One region of the Rhizobacter fulvus genome, then DNA from elsewhere that is predicted to be linked to it. Evidence: predicted binding sites of a transcription regulator. Region 1 holds the regulator's gene; the other holds the start of a gene.

Region 1 (4,817 bases):
CGGCTCGCTCTCGAACACGTCGACCGCCGCCATGCCCGGGCGGCCGCGGTTCAGCGCCGAGACCAGCGCGCCTTCCTCGATCAGCTCGGCGCGCGAGGTGTTGACGAGCAGTGCGGTCGGCTTCATGCGCGACAGCGCGTCGAGCTTGACGACGCCGCGCGTGCTGTCATGCAGCCGCAGGTGCAGCGTCAGCACGTCGCAGGCCTCGAAGAAAGCCTCGCAGCTCGGCGCCGCGACATGGCCGTCGCGCGTGGCGCGCTCGCGCGCCGACTCGCTGCCCCACACCGTGATGTGCATGCCGAAGGCGCGGCCGTAGCCGGCCACCATCTGGCCGATCTTGCCGTAGCCCCAGATGCCCAGCGTCTTGCCCTTGAGCACCATGCCGAGGCCGAAGTTCGGCGGCATCGACGCCGCCTTCAGCCCCGACTGTTGCCACGCGCCGTGTTTCAGGTTGCCGATGTACTGCGGCAGGCGGCGCATCGCCGCCATGATCAGCGCCCAGGTCAGCTCGGCCGGCGCGACCGGCGAGCCGACGCCCTCGGCCACCGCGATGCCCATGCGCGTGCAGGTCTCCACGTCGATGTGCGAGCCGACCTTGCCGGTCTGCGAAATCAGCTTCAGCTTGGGCAGCTTTTCGAGCAGCTGCTTCGGGAACTGGGTTCGCTCGCGGATCAGCACCAGCACGTCCGCATCGCGCAATCGCACGGAGAGCTGGCCGATGCCCTTCACGGTGTTGGTGAAGACCTTGGCGTTCAGCTGCTCCATCACGCTCGCGCACTTGAGTTTGCGCACCGCGTCCTGGTAGTCGTCGAGGATGATGATGTTCACGAGGTCGGGAGGGTCCGTCGGTGCCTGTGTCGGACCCGATTGTGCACGGCCGCAAGAAGGCCTGTAGCATCCCCGCTCCCTTGTCCACGACCCTGGAGACAGACCCATGTCGATCACCATGCACTCGGCCAGCGCGCCGATCTTCGTCACGATGCTCACGAATCTGTCGGCCTGGCTCGACAAGGCCGAGGCCCACGCGACCGCGAAGAAGTTCGACCCCGCGGTCCTGCTGGCGGCGCGTCTGGCCCCCGACATGCTGCCGTTCACGACCCAGGTGCAGATCTGCTGCGATACCGCCAAGTTCCTGATGGCCCGCCTGGCCGGCGTCGACGCGCCGAAGTTCGACGACAGCGAGCAGACCCTGGCCGACCTGCGCGCCCGCATCGCCGCGACGATCGAGTTCGTCAAGTCGGTGCCCGCCGACAGCATCGACGGCACCGAAGAGAAGGACGTGACGCTGCCGCGCCGCACCGGCCCGATCGTCATGAAGGGCGAGGCGTACCTGAAGCACTTCGCATTGCCGAATTTCTTCTTCCACGCGACGACGGCGTACGCGCTGCTGCGTCACAACGGCGTCGAAATCGGGAAGATGGACTTCCTGGGTGCGCCGAAGGGCTGAACTGTCAGAGTTGCCCGAACTGCGCCTTGCGCTGTGGCGTGTAGCGCCACCAGGGCGCGGCGGCGGCCCCGTTCATGAAATCGACGGCGGCCATGAAGGTGTCGAGCACGCACGGATCCTGGCGCTCCCCGGACGCCGTGCACAGCTTGCGGTAGAGCGCGTAGGCGTCCTGACCGCGCAGGTCGGCCGGCCGGCCGATGCCGATCGAGCGCAGGTCGGCCGCGAGCGACGGCCCGATGTTGGGCAGTTGCTCCAGCGTCGCGCACTCGGCGGCGCTGGCCGCCTTGGGTGACTTGATCACGGTCGCTGCCGGCATCTCACAGCATCATGTTGTTGCGGATCAACCCGACCGCCAGGCCCTCGAGCTCGAATTGCATCTCGCCCGCATCGGCGCCGCCGGTGGGCACGACGATGGTCTGGAAATCGGGGTTCTCGGGGATCAGCTCGATGCTGTTGCGCGTGCGACGAAAGCGCTTGACAGTGACCTCGTCACCCAGCCGGGCGACGACGATCTGGCCGTTCTTGGCGTCCTTGGCGCGCTGCACGGCGAGCAGGTCGCCGTCGATGATGCCGGCGTCGCGCATGCTCATGCCGCGGACCTTCAGCAGGTAATCGGGCCGGCGCGGAAACACGCTGGCCTCCATCAGGTAGGTCTGGTCGACGTGTTCGTGCGCGAGGATCGGGCTGCCGGCGGCGACGCGGCCGACCAGCGGCAGCGTGAGCTGCGCCAGGCTCGGCAGCGGCAGCGCGAACTGCTTGCCGCGCTGCTGGTTGAGCTGACGCAGCGTCTCGGAGCGAAGCCGGATGCCGCGCGACGTGCCGCCGACCAGCTCGATCACGCCCTTGCGCGCCAGCGCCTGCAGGTGTTCTTCGGCCGCGTTGGCCGATTTGAAGCCGAGCTCGCTGGCGATCTCGGCGCGAGTCGGCGGGGCGCCGGTGCGCTCGATCGCGCTCTGCACGAGGTCGAGGATCTGCTGCTGGCGATCGGTGAGCTTGGGCGGTTCGTACACTGGGCGTCCTTGAAAGCGGATGCGCCGTCGGCACGGCTGAGCGGTGCTGACGATCCATCCAGTACCTGTATTTTCATCCAGCTGGCGCAAAAATGCAAAACGTATCGTCGATCGTCGTGGTGCTCGGGACCGGAGGCACCATCGCCGGCGCCGCGAGTGAGGCGACGGACAACGTCGGCTACGTGGCCGCACAGCGGGGTGTCGCGCAGCTGCTGGCAGCGGTCCCGGCACTGGCCGGCGCACCGATCGAGGCCGAGCAGATCGCGCAACTCGACAGCAAGGACATGACGCACGCGGTCTGGCATGCGCTGGCGCTGCGCTGCGCACACCACCTCGCGCGGCCCGAGGTGGCGGGCATCGTCATCACCCACGGCACCGACACGCTCGAGGAGACCGCCTGGTTCCTGCAGCGCACGCTGGCACCGGCGCGGCCGATCGTGCTGGCCGCGGCGATGCGGCCCGCAACGGCGCTGCAAGCGGACGGCCCGCAAAACCTGCTCGACGCGGTCACGGTGGCGCGCACCCCCGGCGCCCGCGGCGTGACGGCGCTGCTGGCGGGTCGGCTGCACGCCGCCGCCGACGTGCGCAAAGTGCATCCCTACCGGCTCGACGCGTTCGCGTCGGGCGATGCGGGGCCGCTGGGCGTGGTGGAGGAGGGCGTCCTGGGGCGGTTTCGCGAGTGGCCATGCGAGCCGGCGCTGGTCGGCGCGGCACAGCTGCCCGCCGATGCGGGGGCGTGGCCGGCGGTCGAGATCGTGACCAGCCATGCCGGCGCGAGCGGCGAGATCGTTGCCGCGCTGTGTGCCGCCGGCACGCGCGGCATCGTCGTCGCGGCCACCGGCAACGGCAGCGTGCACGAGCGCCTCGAGCGGGCGCTGGCAGCAGCCCAGGACGCCGGCGTGTCGGTTTGGCGCAGCACGCGTTGCCTCGACGGGCGGATCATCGACTCGGGCGACACCGCCTTCCCGTCTGCCGGTGCGCTGACGCCCACGAAGGCGCGGATCGAACTGATGCTGCGCCTGATGGCGGCTTCGGCGGCGGCTCAGGCCGCGCGGTCGTCCTGATCGCCGGCGCCGTAGAGGCGGTGCTCGTTCAGGACCTGCAGCGACTGCAGATCGCTTGCCACCTCGGGCGCGAAGCCCTGGCGATTCGGGCGCCGTGCGACCAGCAGGTCGTCGAGATACTCCTCGATCAGGCCGGGATCGCGCCACAGCAGCGCCATGCGGTTGGCAATTCGCGGGTAGCGCGCGGCCAACAGGTCGGGCCGGAAGTCGTCCGGCAGACGCGCCAGCCAGGCCACGGCGGCGTCCGACAGCACCTCGTCACGGTGGCGGCGGGGCGCGCGATGGCGCACCCAGTCGGAGTCGGTCATCAGTTCGGGCGGCTTGGGGCCCCTGGGCGGCGCCGGCGCGGCCGCGCGCAGCAAGGTCAGCGGGAACCGGAAAAGCGGCAACAGCTTGCGCATCGTCAGGGCGCCTTCGGCGTGCTGCGACAGGTGATCAGGCGCGCGGGCGCAATCCCGGGAAGGTGCTCTCGCTGAACGGTTGCGTGTCGGCGAAGCCATGTGCCGCGAGTTGCGGCGCTTCGAACAGCAGCCCGCCTGCAAGCGCATTCGCCGCGGGACCGGTCGGCATCGGGGCATGGACCGCCGCGGCCGGTGCGGCCTTGGTCAGGGCCGTGGCGGCCTGGCGCCGGGCGGACAGTTCCTTCTGAAGCTGCGCGACCTGCTCGCGGGCCTTCTTGACCTGTTCGTGCAACACGTCACGGTCCGCGTTGACGCGGCCAAGCTTGCTCTCGAGCCGCAGCCGCTCGCGGCGATACCACCAGCGCGACGCGATGGCCGTCACGGCGATGGCGAGGATGGCGAACAGCAATGCGGTGAGGTCTTGCATGGTTCACTGCCTATCGGTTGGCGCTGGCGATACTTTAGCCGCGCAATCCCCCGGTCTCTTTGCAGTCGGGAAACATTTCCATCAAGTCGACGGACCGCCCGTCGATAAAGCCGGATCACCGGTCTGAGCGTCCGCGCTCGGTTCCGCCACCACGGGTTCGTCGCCCCGCAGCGACGTTGTCGGAGAGGATGTTCGATGGACGACGACTGGATGCGCAGCGCGTTGTATGCGGGGGTCATGGCGCTGTGCCTGTACCTCCCCTTCGTCGCGCTCGACCTGGTGCGGCGCGCCCGCACCAAGCGCCACGCCAGCCCCTGGGGCTGGCTGCTGGGTGGCGCGGCGGCATGGGGCACCAGCCTGTCGGCGGCGTTGCTGATGACCTTGCTGGCGCGCCATGGGGCGCTCGACCTGTCCCACGACGGCGCACTGCTGCTCGCGTCCTGGCTGGTGAGCGTCGGCACCGCGTTC
Region 2 (4,817 bases), 3.2 Mb from region 1:
ATCTCGCGCACGATCGCCAGGCCGAGGCCGGAGCCGTCGACCTCGGTGCCCAGTGAACGGTAGAACGGCTGGAACACGAGCTCGCGTTCGGCAAGCGCGATGCCGGGCCCCGAATCCTCGACCTGCAGGACCACCACCTGGCCAAATGGATCGTCGATCACCCGCACCGTCACCGTGCCGCCAGCGGGCGTGTACTGCAGCGCGTTGTCGACCAGGTTGCGGATCAGCTCGCGCAGCAGCAGCGCGTGGCCGAGCACCTGCGGGCCTTGCGGGTGGCGCGCGGCGGCCATGTCGCCGGGCCCCTCGTAGCCCAGGTCGATGCGCTTTTCGAGCGCGCGCGGCACGAAGTCGTGCACGGTCTCGGTCGCCAGCCGCGCCAGGTTCACGACCTGGCGCTGCGGTGCCTGTTGCTGGTTCTCGGCACGCGCCATCGCGAGCAGCTGGTTCACCATGTGCGCGGCGCTCTGGCTGGAGCGGGCGATCTGCTGGAGCGTCTTCTTGAGCGCCTGCGGGTCGGTCTGGCCGGCGTCGATCTGTCGCTGCGCCAGTTCGGCCTGGGTGCGCAGGCCCGCCAGCGGCGTCTTCAGCTGGTGGGCGGCGTCGGCCAGGAAGTGCTTCTGCGAACGCAGCGACTGGTCGAGTCGGGCAAGCAGGTCGTTGATCGCGCGCACCAGCGGCGAGACCTCTTCGGGCGCCTGGCGCTCGTCGATCGGGCTCAGGTCGTTGCTGTCTCGCCGACGGATGCGCTGCTGCAGCTCGTTCAGCGGCGCGATGCCGCGCGCCAGCGCCAGCCACACCAGCAGCACCGCGAGCGGCAGGATCACGAACTGCGGCAGGATCACGCCCTTGATGATCTCGGTGGCCAGGCGCGAGCGCTTGCCGAGCGTCTCGGCCACCTGCACCAGCGGGGCCTCGCCGGTCGCCGGGGTCGTCGCATCGGGGTCCGGCGGCCGGTCCTGGACGTTGACCCACAGGTAGGCGACTCGCACGCTCTCGTTGTTGAGCGTTTCGTCGCGGAAGCGCACCTCGCCTGGCGGCGCGCGGTCCTCGTCGGCCGGCACCGGCAGCGCGGCGTCGCCGCTGAGGAACTCGCCGCGCAGGCCCAGCACCTGGTAGTAGATGTCGTCGGCCTCGTCGGTGCGCAGGATCTCGGCCGCCGCGGCGGGCAGCTTGAACTGTGCCCGCGCGCGCCCGGGCTCGCCGCGCACCGAGACTTCCTTGGACAGCACGCGCACCATCTCGCCGAGTTCGCGATCGAACGGCTTGTTCGCGATGCCCTGCGCCACGAGCCAGGTCAGCACCACGCTCATCGGCCACAGCAGGAGCAGCGGCGCGAGCATCCAGTCGAGGATCTCGCCGAACAGCGAGCGTTGCTCGCGGGGGCGCGAATCGGGCAGCGTGGGCATGGGTGCGGCGGAGCATAGCGCCGTGGCCTGTCACGGTGGCTGACAACGTGTTGCGCCGTTGCCCTTTTCCCCGGGTATCGCTGCGCGGCACATGTTCCTAAAGTCAAGCACGAAGAAGGAGATCGCCATGCACTTCCCGCAGATCGCCACCGCGTTCGCCGCCGCCAGCCTGGCCGCCGCCGCCCACGCTGCGCCACTGGCGAGCGACGACTTCGATGCCAACACCTTGAAGCTGAACGGCGTGCCGGCCGGGTGGAGCGTCACCGGCGGCACCGTCGACATCATCGGCAGCAACTTCTCCGGCACCGCGTTCAACCTGGTGCCCGGTCACGGGGCGTACATCGACCTGGACGGCAGCTCGGCCGATGCCGGGCTGTTGAGCCGGTCGTTCATGCTGACCGCAGGCGTCGAATACACCGCCAGCTTCGACCTCGCGGGCAGCCATCGCGGCTCAACAGAGAGCGGGACCGTGACGTTCGGAGCCGCCTCGCTCACCTACCAGATTGCCTCGGCCACCGACTTTGCCGGCTACGTGCTGACCTTCACGCCGGACACCACAGGCGACTACGCGCTGACGTTCCAGAATGCCGGCGGCGACAACGTCGGCGCGCTGCTCGACAACGTCGCGGTCACCTTCACCAGCGCCGTGCCCGAGCCCGGCGCGTGGGCCCTGACGCTGGCGGGCCTGCTGGTGGTCGGGCTGCGGTCGCGACGCAGCCGCTAAGCCGCGATCTTCTCGAGGCAGTAGCCGAGGCCGCGCACGGTGGCGATGCGCACCGGGCCCTGCTCGATCTTCTTGCGCAGCCGGTGGATGTACACCTCGATCGCGTTGTTGCTGACCTCTTCGCCCCACTCGCACAGGCGCTCGACCAGCTGGTCCTTGCTGACCAGCCGACCGGCGCGCTGCAGCAGCACTTCCAGCAGGCTGAGTTCACGCGCCGACAGTTCGACCATCTGGTCGTTCAGGTAGGCCACCCGCCCGGTCGCATCGAAGCTGAGCGGTCCGTGCTTGATGATCGCCGAGGCGGTGCCGAGGCCCCGCCGCGTCAGCGCCCGCACCCGCGCTTCCAGTTCCTGCAGCGAGAACGGCTTGGCCATGTAGTCGTCGGCGCCGAGATCCAACCCCTTGACGCGCTGCTCGACGCTGTCCGCGGCGGTGAGGATCAGCACCGGCACGCTGGCGCCGCGCGCACGCAGCTTGCGCAGCACCTCCAGGCCGTGCAGCTTGGGCAGCCCGAGGTCGAGGATCACCAGGTCGAACTCGTGCGACGACAGCGCCGCGTCCGCCTCGGTGCCGCTGCCGACCTGATCGACGGAGTAGCCCGCGTTGCGCAACGAGCGCAACAGGCCGTCGGCCAGGACTTGGTCATCTTCGGCGATGAGGATGCGCATGCGAGTCTCCAGACGGGCGCGGCTCGGGGCCGCGTCTTCATTGTAGGGAGCGCCGCAAAAATCGGCGCACTGGCACTGTACAAACATCCAGCTTTTGAGATAATGCGCCCTACTTCAGGAGAATCCCTTGGACGCCACCGCAAAAGCCGCTGCCCCCGCCCCGACCGCTCTCAACACCGAAAAGGCCAAGGCCCTGCAGGCGGCGCTCTCGCAGATCGAGAAGCAGTTCGGCAAGGGCACGATCATGCGCCTGGGCGAGGGCGAAGTCATCGAGGACATCGAGGTGGTCTCCACCGGTTCGCTCGGCCTCGACATGGCGCTGGGGGTCGGCGGCCTGCCGCGCGGCCGGGTCGTCGAGATCTACGGCCCTGAATCGAGCGGCAAGACCACGCTGACGCTGCAGGTCATCGCGCAGATGCAGCGCGTCGGCGGCACCTGCGCGTTCATCGACGCCGAGCACGCGCTCGACATCGGCTACGCGCAAAAGCTCGGCGTCAACCTGCAGGACCTGCTGATCAGCCAGCCCGACACCGGCGAGCAGGCGCTCGAGATCGTCGACGCGCTGGTGCGCTCCGGCTCGGTCGACCTGGTCGTGGTCGACTCGGTCGCCGCGCTCACGCCGAAGGCCGAGATCGAGGGCGAGATGGGCGACTCGCTGCCCGGCCTGCAGGCCCGCCTGATGAGCCAGGCGCTGCGAAAGCTCACCGGCAGCATCAAGCGCACCAACACGATGGTGATCTTCATCAACCAGATCCGCATGAAGATCGGCGTGATGTTCGGCTCGCCCGAGACCACCACCGGCGGCAATGCGCTGAAGTTCTACGCTTCGGTGCGCCTGGACATCCGCCGCATCGGCTCGATCAAGAAGGGCGAAGAGGTCATCGGCAACGAGACTAAGGTCAAGGTCGTCAAGAACAAGGTCTCGCCGCCGTTCAAGACCGCCGAATTCGACATCCTCTACGGCCAGGGCATCAGCCGCGAGGGCGAGGTGATCGACATGGGCGTGGAGCAGAAGGTGTTGGAGAAGAGCGGCTCCTGGTACGCCTACAACGGCGAGAAGATCGGCCAGGGCAAGGACAACGCGCGCGAGTTCCTGCGCGAGAACCCGGCGCTGGCGTTCGAGATCGAGAACAAGGTCCGCGAGGCTGCCGGCATCCGCCTCCTGGCCGACGCCGGGCTGGCCGACGAGAAGCCGGCCAAGTTGAAGGTCGTGAAGGAGTAGGCCACGCCCGCGCCCAAGCCCCGGTCGCTGAAGGCGCGTGCGCTGCAGTGGCTGGCGCAGCGCGAACAGAGCCGCGTCGAGTTGCGGCGCAAGCTGCTGCCGCACGCGGTCGCGGAGTTGGCGGCGGCGACGGGTGACGGGGCGACCGACCCCACCGAACCGGAGGCCGCTGCGAGCGCCGCTGCGCGCGTCGACGCGGTGCTCGACTGGCTCGAGACCCACAACTACCTGTCCCAGGAGCGTTTTGTCGAATCACGCGTCCATGCCCGCTCGGCGCGATTCGGCAACCTGCGCATTCGCCAGGAATTGAAGCAGCACCAGGTCGCACTCGGTGCCGATGCGGCGCAGGCATTGAAGGACAGCGAACTGGCGCGCGCCCGCGCCGTGCGCGAGCGCAAGTTCCCGTTGTGGCCGGCGGACGCTGCCGAACGGGCTCGGCAGGCCCGGTTCCTGGCGGGTCGCGGCTTCTCGCCCGATGTGATCTCGCGCGCGCTGCGGGGCGCGCCCCGGCCCCGCGATCCCGGCGACGACGACGGGGGCTGAGCGGTTCCGCGTTCGCGCGGCTGTCATCCCGGCGTCAGCGATGGTGCAGAGCAGCATGCTACATTCGCGGGCTGATTTGCGGGTTCGTCCCGGGCGTCGTCGCCCCGGCCGCCCCGCCCCGAAGCGCCGCCACCCCGAACTCCGTTCACTTCGCCCTTCGCCCCACCGATGGCCCTGCCGACCGCAGCCAGCGACCGCCAGCTCAAGCACCGCCGCAGCATCGACGTGCAGATCTACGCACGCGGCAACGGCCT

What was found. The regulator LexA, encoded in region 1, represses DNA repair genes until DNA is damaged. The targets are predictions, from matches to a motif close to ACTGTATNNNNATACAGT.
Region 2: a site for LexA is predicted at 2,873-2,890, ahead of recA (recombinase RecA). Genes of this name have one in related genera too.

Annotation. Positions count from the first base shown of each region.
Region 1 is NZ_OZ224516.1:5,223,222-5,228,038, reverse strand. Features, by position in the region: gene ACWH49_RS24745 (D-2-hydroxyacid dehydrogenase family protein) at 1-828, opposite strand, end outside; gene ACWH49_RS24740 (DUF1993 domain-containing protein) at 935-1,447, shown strand; gene ACWH49_RS24735 (helix-hairpin-helix domain-containing protein) at 1,452-1,763, opposite strand; gene lexA (transcriptional repressor LexA) at 1,765-2,457, opposite strand; gene ACWH49_RS24725 (asparaginase) at 2,550-3,521, shown strand; gene ACWH49_RS24720 (hypothetical protein) at 3,500-3,922, opposite strand; gene ACWH49_RS24715 (hypothetical protein) at 3,957-4,349, opposite strand; gene ACWH49_RS24710 (putative bifunctional diguanylate cyclase/phosphodiesterase) at 4,545-4,817, shown strand, end outside.
Region 2 is NZ_OZ224516.1:2,069,937-2,074,753, reverse strand. Features, by position in the region: gene ACWH49_RS09840 (sensor histidine kinase) at 1-1,406, opposite strand, end outside; gene ACWH49_RS09835 (PEP-CTERM sorting domain-containing protein) at 1,534-2,130, shown strand; gene ACWH49_RS09830 (response regulator) at 2,127-2,798, opposite strand; gene recA (recombinase RecA) at 2,926-4,020, shown strand; gene ACWH49_RS09820 (regulatory protein RecX) at 4,102-4,563, shown strand; gene ACWH49_RS09815 (DUF2889 domain-containing protein) at 4,732-4,817, shown strand, end outside.